3 regions of the Camelimonas sp. ID_303_24 genome follow, and region 2 is predicted to be linked to each of the others. Evidence: predicted binding sites of a transcription regulator. Region 2 holds the regulator's gene; each other region holds the start of a gene.
The links. Region 2 encodes LexA, which represses DNA repair genes until DNA is damaged. Its sites were predicted from a motif close to TGTTCNNNNTGTGTTCNG; they were not measured.
Positions count from the first base shown of each region.

Region 1 (3,278 bases), 380 kb from region 2:
CCGAAGCCTGCAATACGCCCTGTTCCAGCGTATCCCGGCGCCACCGGCCCAACCGGGGTGAGACGCACAGTCCGTCGCCACTGAATGGCGTGCGCCGGCAGCGCACGCCATCACCGACACACGATGGCTGATCAGAACGGGATATCGTCGTCGAGGCCCGAACCACCGCCGAAACCGCCGCCGCCCGAACGCTCCGCCGGCCGCTCCATCGGAGAGGAGCGCCCGAAATCGCCGCCACGACCGCCACCACTGCTACCGATGCTGCGGCCGCCGCCCTCATCGCCATATTCGCCGCCGCCAGCGCCGCGACTGTCAAGGATCGTCAGTTCGCCGCGGAAGCGCTGCAGCACCACTTCGGTGGAGTAGCGTTCCTGACCATTCTGGTCGGTCCATTTGCGGGTCTGCAACTGGCCTTCCAGATAGACCTTCGAGCCCTTGCGCAGATACTGCTCCGCCACCTTGGCGAGGTTTTCATTAAAGATCACCACGGCGTGCCACTCAGTGCGCTCGCGCCGTTCCCCGCTATTCTTGTCGCGCCAGGTTTCCGACGTCGCCACCCGCAGGTTCACGACGGGCTCGCCGGAAGGCATGCGCCGCGTCTCCGGGTCACGGCCCAGATTGCCGACGAGAATCACCTTGTTGACGCTACCGGCCATGCGGCCCTCCTCAATGATTGGCGCCGACCGCCCGGTCAGCATCTGGCGCCCCTGAAGCATTTTCCCGCGAAGCGACCGCCGCTTCTGTCAGGAAAACGCACAAAACAACTGGGCAAAACAAACCCCGCTCAGGATGAGCGGATTTGTCCCACGCGATTAAAGCATCTTCCAGCGCATCAGCGCCACTTCGTCGACAATGCGCCAGGCCGGATGACCACAGCGATACGCGCCGCCACTAGTGACTCGCGCCCCGCCGCGCTGCAACCCGGCGCCGCCGGGCTGACGCCACGCTCACCAGGAAAATCCCGCCAGACGCCGCCTGCTTCTGGAAACGTCAGCGGCGGCTCCCCACCTGTCAGACGACGCGCCAGCCGGCCAGCCCCACATGCAGGCAACATGCGCGCCGTCGACGCGGCGCGGGGCGTCGCCCTGATATTTCCGCCTGAACAGGCGCTTGCGGGCCCTGCCCAGTTGTTCTATTTTTGTTCCACGCCTCTGGCAAGTCAAGGCCCGCCGGACGCTGGCCGGCTTTCTGGCGCGGCGTGCTGGCGGGAAGATGAGCGCGAGCGATTTTGGGAGCGCGCAATCTTCCGCGTGACCTGTGCGGCTTCGTGCAGGGGCGCTGTGCTCAAACTCCCTGGCGGGGGCTGACGCCACTGTCTGGCGGGGGTGTTTTGCCCGCATCCAGACGGCGTCTGTCGCCTGCCGACATTGACGGCGATATTTCTCAGGCTTCGGGGCCTGACTTTCACTGCGAGCGACCATGGCTTCTCTTGATGAACTTTTCGACGGCGCCGCTGGGGGCCAGGCCGGCAAAGCCGGCGGACGCAAAAGCAGCAGGAAAAGTGGCGGCAACACCCGCAGAGATGGCAATGCGCCAGGCTCTGGCGCTGGCGAGCGCCCCCCTGGCCATGTCGACCGGCGGGTCATCGCCATTCGCGGCGCCCGCGAGCACAACCTGAAGAACGTCGACCTGACAATCCCCCGCGATGAACTGGTGGTGTTCACCGGCCTCTCCGGCTCCGGCAAATCGTCGCTCGCCTTCGATACGATTTACGCCGAGGGCCAGCGTCGTTACGTGGAATCGCTTTCCGCATACGCCCGGCAGTTTCTGGAGATGATGCAGAAGCCCGACGTCGACCAAATTGAAGGCCTGTCGCCGGCGATCTCCATCGAGCAGAAGACCACATCGAAGAATCCACGCTCGACGGTCGGCACCGTCACGGAAATTTACGACTACATGCGCCTGCTGTGGGCGCGCGTCGGCGTGCCCTATTCGCCGGCAACAGGCCTGCCAATTGAAAGCCAGACCGTCAGCCAGATGGTTGATCGGGTTCTGGCATTGCCAGAACGGAGCCGGCTGTTCCTGCTGGCTCCCGTGGTGCGCGGCCGCAAGGGTGAGTATCGCAAGGAGCTGGCCGACTTCCAGCGGCGCGGATTCCAGCGGGTCAAGATCGACGGCGTCTATTACGAGATCGATGACGCGCCCGCCCTCGACAAGAAGCTGAAGCACGATATCGACGTGGTGATAGACCGGATCGTGGTGCGTCCCGACATGGCCGCGCGCCTGGCGGACAGTTTCGAAACAGCGCTGGAACTGACTGACGGAATCGCCGTGATCGAATTCGCCGATTCCGGTGAGGAAGTCGGCAAGGATGGCCCGCGCCGCATCATCTTTTCGCAGAAATTCGCCTGCCCGGTATCCGGCTTCACCATCCCGGAAATCGAGCCGCGGCTGTTTTCGTTCAACAATCCTTACGGCGCCTGCCCCACCTGCGATGGCCTGGGTTCACAAAAGCAGGTCTCCGCTGATCTTGTCGTGCCCGACGCCAGCCTGACGCTGGCGCGCGGGGCCATTGCGCCCTGGGCGAAGTCCACATCGCCCTATTATGGCCAGACGCTTGAAGCGCTGGCCGCCCATTTCGGTTTCGACCTGAAGACCCCGTGGGACAAACTCCCCGCCAACGTCCAAAGCGTCATCCTGTTCGGAACCGGCTCAGAGAAAGTGCGCATCGCTTACAAGGATGGGGTGCGCGCTTACGAGGTGCAGAAGCCGTTTGAAGGCGTCATCACCAATCTGGAGCGCCGTTTCCGCGAGACCGACAGCGACTGGGTGCGGGAGGAAATCTCCCGCTTCATGGCAGAAACGCCCTGTCCGGCCTGCCAGGGCTATCGTCTGAAGCCGGAAGCGCTGGCCGTCAAAATCGACAGCCGCCACATCGGCAACATCACAGCGCTGTCGGTTGGCGCGGCCAGAAGCTGGTTCGAGGCGTTGCCGAACGCGCTGAACGACAAGCAAAATGAGATCGCCCGGCGCATTCTGAAGGAAATCGTCGACCGCCTGACCTTTTTGCTCGACGTGGGGCTGGACTATCTGACCCTGGCGCGGTCCTCTGGCACCCTGTCCGGCGGCGAAAGCCAGCGCATCCGCCTCGCTTCGCAGATTGGCTCCGGCCTGACCGGCGTGCTGTATGTGCTGGACGAGCCGTCGATCGGCCTGCACCAGCGCGACAACGAACGCTTGCTGCAGACGCTCAAGCGCCTGCGCGACCTCGGAAATTCGGTAATTGTCGTCGAGCACGACGAGGACGCCATCCTGCAGGCGGACTACGTCGTCGACGT
Region 1 is NZ_JBLLJM010000002.1:75,608-78,885, reverse strand. Features, by position in the region: gene ACERNI_RS00940 (group III truncated hemoglobin) at 1-61, shown strand, start outside; gene ssb (single-stranded DNA-binding protein) at 132-656, opposite strand; gene uvrA (excinuclease ABC subunit UvrA) at 1,420-3,278, shown strand, end outside.
Region 1: the regulator LexA is predicted to act here: its motif matches at 1,129-1,146, upstream of uvrA (excinuclease ABC subunit UvrA).

Region 2 (3,278 bases):
ATGCGCATCGCGGCGACGCCCCACGCCGTCGCCGGCGTCGCCGCGCCTGGGCCGGGCGCATTATTGTGCCTGAGCGTAGCCATCATCTGGTTTGTCATCTGGCGCTCGCCCCTGCGCTGGGCGGCCCTTGCGCCGGCGTTCGCCGGTCTGGTTCTGCTCCAGTTCGCCTCAAAGCCGGATGTGCTGGTCGACCGGCAGGGACGCGGAGCGCTGGTGGTGCAGGGCCAGGGGCGCGATTCTGATGGACGGCTGCGCGTCACCCTGCTGGGAACGCCGTCATCGTTCACCGTTGAACAATGGTTGCGCGCCATTGGCGACCAGCGGGCGGCGAGCGATCCTTCCCTGCGGGCTGGCGCGCGCTGCGATCCGTTGGGCTGCACCGCGCTCCGCGATGATGGCGGCGCCATCGCATGGAGCCGGGAGCGACGCGGCCTGTTTGAAGATTGCGCCCGCGCCGATGTCATCGTCTCCCCGCATCGCGCGCCATCGGGATGTCGCGCGGCCGTGGCGCTGGATCGTCAGACACTGGCGCAGCAGGGGGCCGCCAGCATCTATCTGCATGAAGGCGCGGCCACGGTAAGGCGCGTGCGGCAGCCCGGGGAAGGCTGGCCATGGACGCCGGCCCGGCCACCACGATACGAACCGCCCACACACCGGAGTTTCCAGCCAGCCCCGGAGCGGCCGGCGCGGCGAACGCCGGATCAGCATGGCGCGACGACGCCAGAACAAGGCAGGGAGGCAAACGCCGGCGGCGGAACGGACCCCGATGATGACGCGCGTGGCGAAACCGGCGCCGCGCAGCCGGATTGAGCGCCCCGCACGGCACAAGCGAAAACGCCATCAGAACCCGCGAGCCGCGCAACCGTCCGGCGTCATCCAGCAGTTGGGACATGGCCAATCCGCTGAAGCTGGCGACTGCCCTGAAGAGCCTGACCCGGCGCGGTTTCCCAAATGCCGGGGCGGCGCTTCAATAACGCCGCACCAGGCTGACGAGCTTGCCCTGAATTTTCACCCGGCCGGCCGGCAGCACCCGGTTCTCGAACTGCGGATTGGCGGCTTCCAGTTCAACGCTGGGGCCGCGTTTGCGCAGGCGCTTCAGGGTTGCTTCCTCATCATCGATCAGCGCGACGATGATGTCGCCATTATCGGCGGAATCCTGACGGCGGATCACCACGGTGTCGCCTTCCAGAATGCCGGCGTCGATCATCGAATCGCCGCGCACCTCCAGGGCGTAATGGTCACCCGCGCCCAGCAGGCCGACGGGGAGGGGGATGCTCTCGCCCTGATGCTGTATGGCGCTGATGGGCGCGCCGGCGGCGATGCGCCCGATCAGCGGCACCGCGACGACACCCGGGATCTGCCCATCCGTCATCGCGGGGGAAAAGCCTTCGTTGTCCGTGCGTTTCGCCACCGTTGCGGCGCTTTTGCCGCCCGCCACCACGCGCGGCCGGAAACCCGTCTGCGCGGGCTTTCCTCCAGCTCCCTGCTGGATGTCAGGCATGCGCAACACCTCGACGGCGCGCGCCCGGTTGGGTAGCCGGCGAATGAATCCACGCTCCTCAAGCGCCATGATCAGGCGATGGATGCCGGACTTCGATTTGAGATCCAGAGCCTCCTTCATCTCGTCAAACGACGGTGGCACGCCGGTTTCCTGAAGGCGTTGATGGATAAACCGCAAAAGCTCGTGCTGCTTGGCCGTCAACATCGTCTCTCACCCCCAATGACAGAGCAGCCAGCCCCCGCCTTAACGCCAGACGAACGGGCAAAACTGACAGGCCGATTCTGCAACGAAACAAATCATGAACAGTATTGCATGTTCCTGCTGTGTTCCGCAATATGTGATCCGGATGCAAATGGGCCGGGGTGGCAGGCGCTGCGCTGCTGGCAGTGCGGCGGCGCGACCTGGGTTTTCCATGCGCCGGGCGCAGACGCGATCATGGCGAAGCCGCAGTTGACATGGCTATTGGTACTGATCAGTATCTTTATCAAGAATAAGGATATTTCATAAAGTCATGACGCTTGCGCCGGGAGTGAAACATGTCAGCTACGGGCGATAACGCCGCGCATATCGAGATCGATGCGCTGAAGGCGCGTTACCGGGAGGAGCGGGACAGGCGTCTGCGTTCCGACGGGAACCAGCAGTACGCCGCCATGACCGGTGATTTCGCGCATTATCTGGACGATCCCTATGTCGCGCCGGGTTTCACCCGTGAGCCGGTGCGCGAAACCGTTGACGCCGTTGTTATCGGCGGCGGCTTCGGCGGGCTGCTCTCTGGCGCGCGCCTGCGCGAGGCGGGGATCGAATCGTTCCGGATCATCGAGAAGGGCGGCGACTTCGGCGGCACCTGGTACTGGAACCGTTATCCGGGCGCGGCCTGTGATACGGAAAGCTATATTTACCTGCCCTTGCTGGAAGAAACCGGCTACACGCCGCAGCGCAAATATGCCCGCGCGCCGGAAATTCTTGCCCAGGCCCACCGGGTCGCCCGTCATTTCGATCTTTACCCGCACGCCCTGTTCCAGACCGTGGCGACGGAGATGCGCTGGGATGAGGCGGCCGCGCGCTGGCATGTGCGCACTGATCGCGGCGATGAAATTTCCGCCCGCTTCGTCATCCTCGTCGGCGGTCCGCTGGACCGGCCGAAGCTGCCTGGCATTCCGGGCGTGGAGACTTTCAGGGGCCACAGCTTCCACACCAGCCGCTGGGACTACGCTTACACTGGCGGCGATTCGCACGGCAATCTCACCGGCCTTGCCGACAAGCGGGTGGGCATCATCGGCACCGGGGCCACGGCGGTGCAGTGCGTGCCGCATCTTGGCGAATGGTCAAAGGAACTGTTCGTCTTCCAGCGCACGCCGTCGTCCATCGACGTGCGCGATGACCGGCCGACCGACATGGATTGGGCCGGTTCGCTCCAGCCGGGCTGGCAGCGGGAGCGCATGGACAATTTCACCGCCGTTGTCTCGGGCGGAGAGTTCGAGGAGGATCTGGTCAATGACGGCTGGACCGATCTCATCGGCAACATTCTGCTGGCGGCGCGGCGCAAGCAGAAACAGGGCGAGGTTGTCGAAGACCCGGAGAAGCTGATCGAACTGGCTGACTTTCAGAAAATGGAGCGGGTGCGCGCCCGCGTTGATTCCATCGTCAGGGATGCCGCCATCGCCTCGGCGCTGAAGCCCTGGTACAGCCAGTTCTGCAAGCGGCCGTGCTTCCACGATGGCTATCTGCCGACCTTCAACCGCCCCAACGTCCATCTCATCGATACGCAGGGGCGGGG
Region 2 is NZ_JBLLJM010000002.1:460,240-463,517, reverse strand. Features, by position in the region: gene ACERNI_RS02550 (ComEC/Rec2 family competence protein) at 1-810, shown strand, start outside; gene lexA (transcriptional repressor LexA) at 968-1,705, opposite strand; gene ACERNI_RS02540 (hypothetical protein) at 1,664-2,008, shown strand; gene ACERNI_RS02535 (flavin-containing monooxygenase) at 2,038-3,278, shown strand, end outside.

Region 3 (3,278 bases), 370 kb from region 2:
ACCATCAAGGAAGAAGACATCAAGTATGTCGACTTCCGCTTTACGGATCCGCGCGGCAAGTGGCAGCATGTGACCTTCGACGTGTCGATGGTCGATGAGGACATGTTCGCCGACGGCACCATGTTCGACGGCTCGTCGATCGCCGGCTGGAAGGCGATCAATGAGTCGGACATGGTGCTGATGCCCGACCCGTCCACCGCCCAGCTCGATCCCTTCTTCGCCGCCCCGACCCTGTCGATCGTCTGCGACGTGCTTGAGCCTGGCACCGGCGAATCCTACAGCCGCGACCCGCGCGGCATCGCCCGCAAGGCAGAGGCCTTCCTCGCCTCCACCGGCATTGGCGACACGGTGTTCATCGGTCCTGAAGCCGAATTCTTCGTCTTCGACGACGTCCGCTTCAAGGCCGACCCGTACAACACCGGCTTCAAGCTCGACTCCTCGGAACTGCCGACCAACGGCGACCGGGAGTATGAAGGCGGCAACATGGGGCACCGCATCCCCACCAAGGGCGGTTACTTCCCCGTGCCGCCGCTGGACAGCTGCCAGGACATGCGCGGCGAAATGCTCGCCGCCATCCAGTCGATGGGCGTCACCGTCGAGAAGCACCACCACGAAGTCGCCTCGGCCCAGCATGAACTTGGCACCAAGTTCAACACGCTGACCCAGACCGGCGACGAGATGCAGATTTACAAGTACTGCATCCACAACGTGGCCAACAGCTACGGCAAGACCGCGACCTTCATGCCGAAGCCCGTGTTCGGCGACAATGGTTCGGGCATGCACGTCCACCTGTCGATCTGGAAGGACGGCAAGCCGGTGTTCGCCGGCAACAAATACGCTGACCTCAGCCAGGAATGCCTGTGGTTCATCGGCGGCATCATCAAGCACGCCAAGGCCCTGAACGCCTTCACCAACCCGTCGACCAACTCCTACAAGCGTCTGGTCCCTGGTTATGAAGCGCCGGTGCTGCTGGCCTATTCGGCCCGCAACCGTTCGGCCTCCTGCCGTATTCCGTGGACCAACAACCCGAAGGCCAAGCGCGTCGAGGTTCGCTTCCCCGATCCGACCGCCAACCCTTACCTGGCGTTCTCCGCCCTGCTGATGGCCGGCCTCGACGGCATCATCAACAAGATCGATCCCGGCCCGGCGATGGACAAGGACCTCTACGACCTGCCGCCGCGCGAGCTGAAGAAGATCCCGACCGTCTGCGGTTCGCTGCGCGAGGCCCTGGACTCCCTGCGCAAGGACAACGCCTTCCTCAAGGCCGGCGACGTCTTCACCCAGGACTTCATCGACAGCTTCATCGAGCTGAAGATGGCCGAGGTGATGCGTTTCGAGATGACCCCGCATCCGGTCGAGTTCGAGATGTACTACTCCTGCTGATCCCAACGGGTGACGCGAACGGAAAGGCCGGGCCCGTCCCGGCCTTTCTGCTTTCTGGAAGCCCATTGGAAACGCATGGCTCCCGGCGACTGGCGCAGGGCGCGCGCGACATCCGGCGTTTTGGCCCGGACCGCCAGGCATGCTATGTTCCGGCCATTCCGGCGCTCCCGCCGGTACGCGATTTCCACCATGTCGTTGCTGTTGGACCAGGTTGGCGGCTGGATCAGGCTTGCGCGGGGATCCCGGTGAATGGGGGTCCCGGTGAATTCTGGCGCAAGCCGGGTATCGCCGCTTTCGTCGTCAGGCGAAATGCTGGCATATTGTCATGAGAACGAATCGGGATCAGATCAGATATATGTCGGACAGGGATGATCTTTTCGGCGGCGGCGCGCTGGCGCGCAAACCGGCTGGCGGCAAGGGCAGCGGCGCCAGAGGCGCCCGGCAGGAAGCCCAGGCGGCGAAACTGGCGCAATCCGTCAAGGCCGGCACACCGGATGAAGCCGGCTACACCGCCGCCGCGATCGAGGTGCTGGAAGGGCTGGAGCCCGTTCGCCGCCGCCCCGGCATGTATATCGGCGGCACCGATGAGAAGGCCCTGCATCACCTGTTCGCCGAGGTCATCGACAACGCCATGGACGAGGCCGTCGCCGGCCACGCGTCGTTCATTGAGGTGGAGCTGGAGGCCGGCGGCTTCATCCGCGTCACCGACAATGGCCGCGGCATCCCGATCGATCCGCACCCCAAATTTCCGGGCAAGTCGGCGCTGGAGGTGATTCTCACCATCCTGCACGCTGGCGGCAAGTTTGATTCGAAGGTTTACGAAACCTCCGGCGGCCTGCACGGCGTCGGCGTGTCGGTGGTCAACGCGCTCTCCGACGTGCTGGAGATCGAGGTGGCGCGCGGGCAGACGCTTTATCGCCAGACCTACAGCCGCGGCCTCCCCCAGACCGACCTGATCACCGTTGGCCGCGTCCAGAACCGTCGCGGCACAACCGTCCGCTTCCATCCCGATGCGGAGATCTTTGGCCCGGATGTCCAGTTCAGCCCGCGTCGTCTGTTCAAGATGGCCCGCTCCAAGGCCTATCTGTTTGGCGGCGTCGAGGTGCGCTGGAAATGCGCGCCGGCGCTGCTGGAGGGCGCTGAAAACGTCCCTGGTGAAGCGATCTTCCGCTTCCCCGGCGGTCTGAAGGACTATCTGGCGCGCGAGATCGACGGGGCCTCCCAGGTGGCCGACCAGCTGTTCTCCGGCAAGATCGAGAAGGACGGCGGCCACGGCTCGGTCGAATGGGCGGTGTCGTGGCTGGCTGACCAGGACGGCTTCATCCACTCATACTGCAATACCATTCCGACCCCCGAAGGCGGCACCCACGAGCAGGGGCTGCGCATGGCGCTGCTGCGCGGCCTGCGCGAGCACGCCGAGCGCATTGGCCAGCAGAAGCGCGCCGCCAACCTCACCGCCGACGACATCATGGCCACCTGCGCCGCCCTGCTCTCGGTGTTCGTCCGCGAGCCGGAATTCCAGGGACAGACCAAGGACAAGCTGGCGACCAGCGAGGCGGTCCGCATCGTCGAAACCGCCGTGCGCGACGCCTTTGATCACTGGCTGGCGGCGGCGCCGCAGCAGGCGTTGCGCCTGCTGGAATGGACCATCGAGCGCTCGGAAGAGCGGATGCGGCGCCGGCAGGAGAAGGAGGTCGCCCGCAAAAGCGCCACCCGCCGCCTGCGCCTGCCAGGCAAGCTCGCCGATTGCACCCTGGCCGGCGCGGCTGGCTCCGAACTGTTCATTGTCGAGGGCGACTCGGCTGGCGGCAGCGCCAAGCAGGCGCGCGACCGGCGCACCCAGGCGGTGCTGCCGTTGCGCGGCAAAATTCTCAACGTGGCCTCCGCCGGCCGCG
Region 3 is NZ_JBLLJM010000002.1:94,322-97,599, reverse strand. Features, by position in the region: gene glnA (type I glutamate--ammonia ligase) at 1-1,383, shown strand, start outside; gene parE (DNA topoisomerase IV subunit B) at 1,739-3,278, shown strand, end outside.
Region 3: the regulator LexA is predicted to act here: its motif matches at 1,711-1,728, upstream of parE (DNA topoisomerase IV subunit B).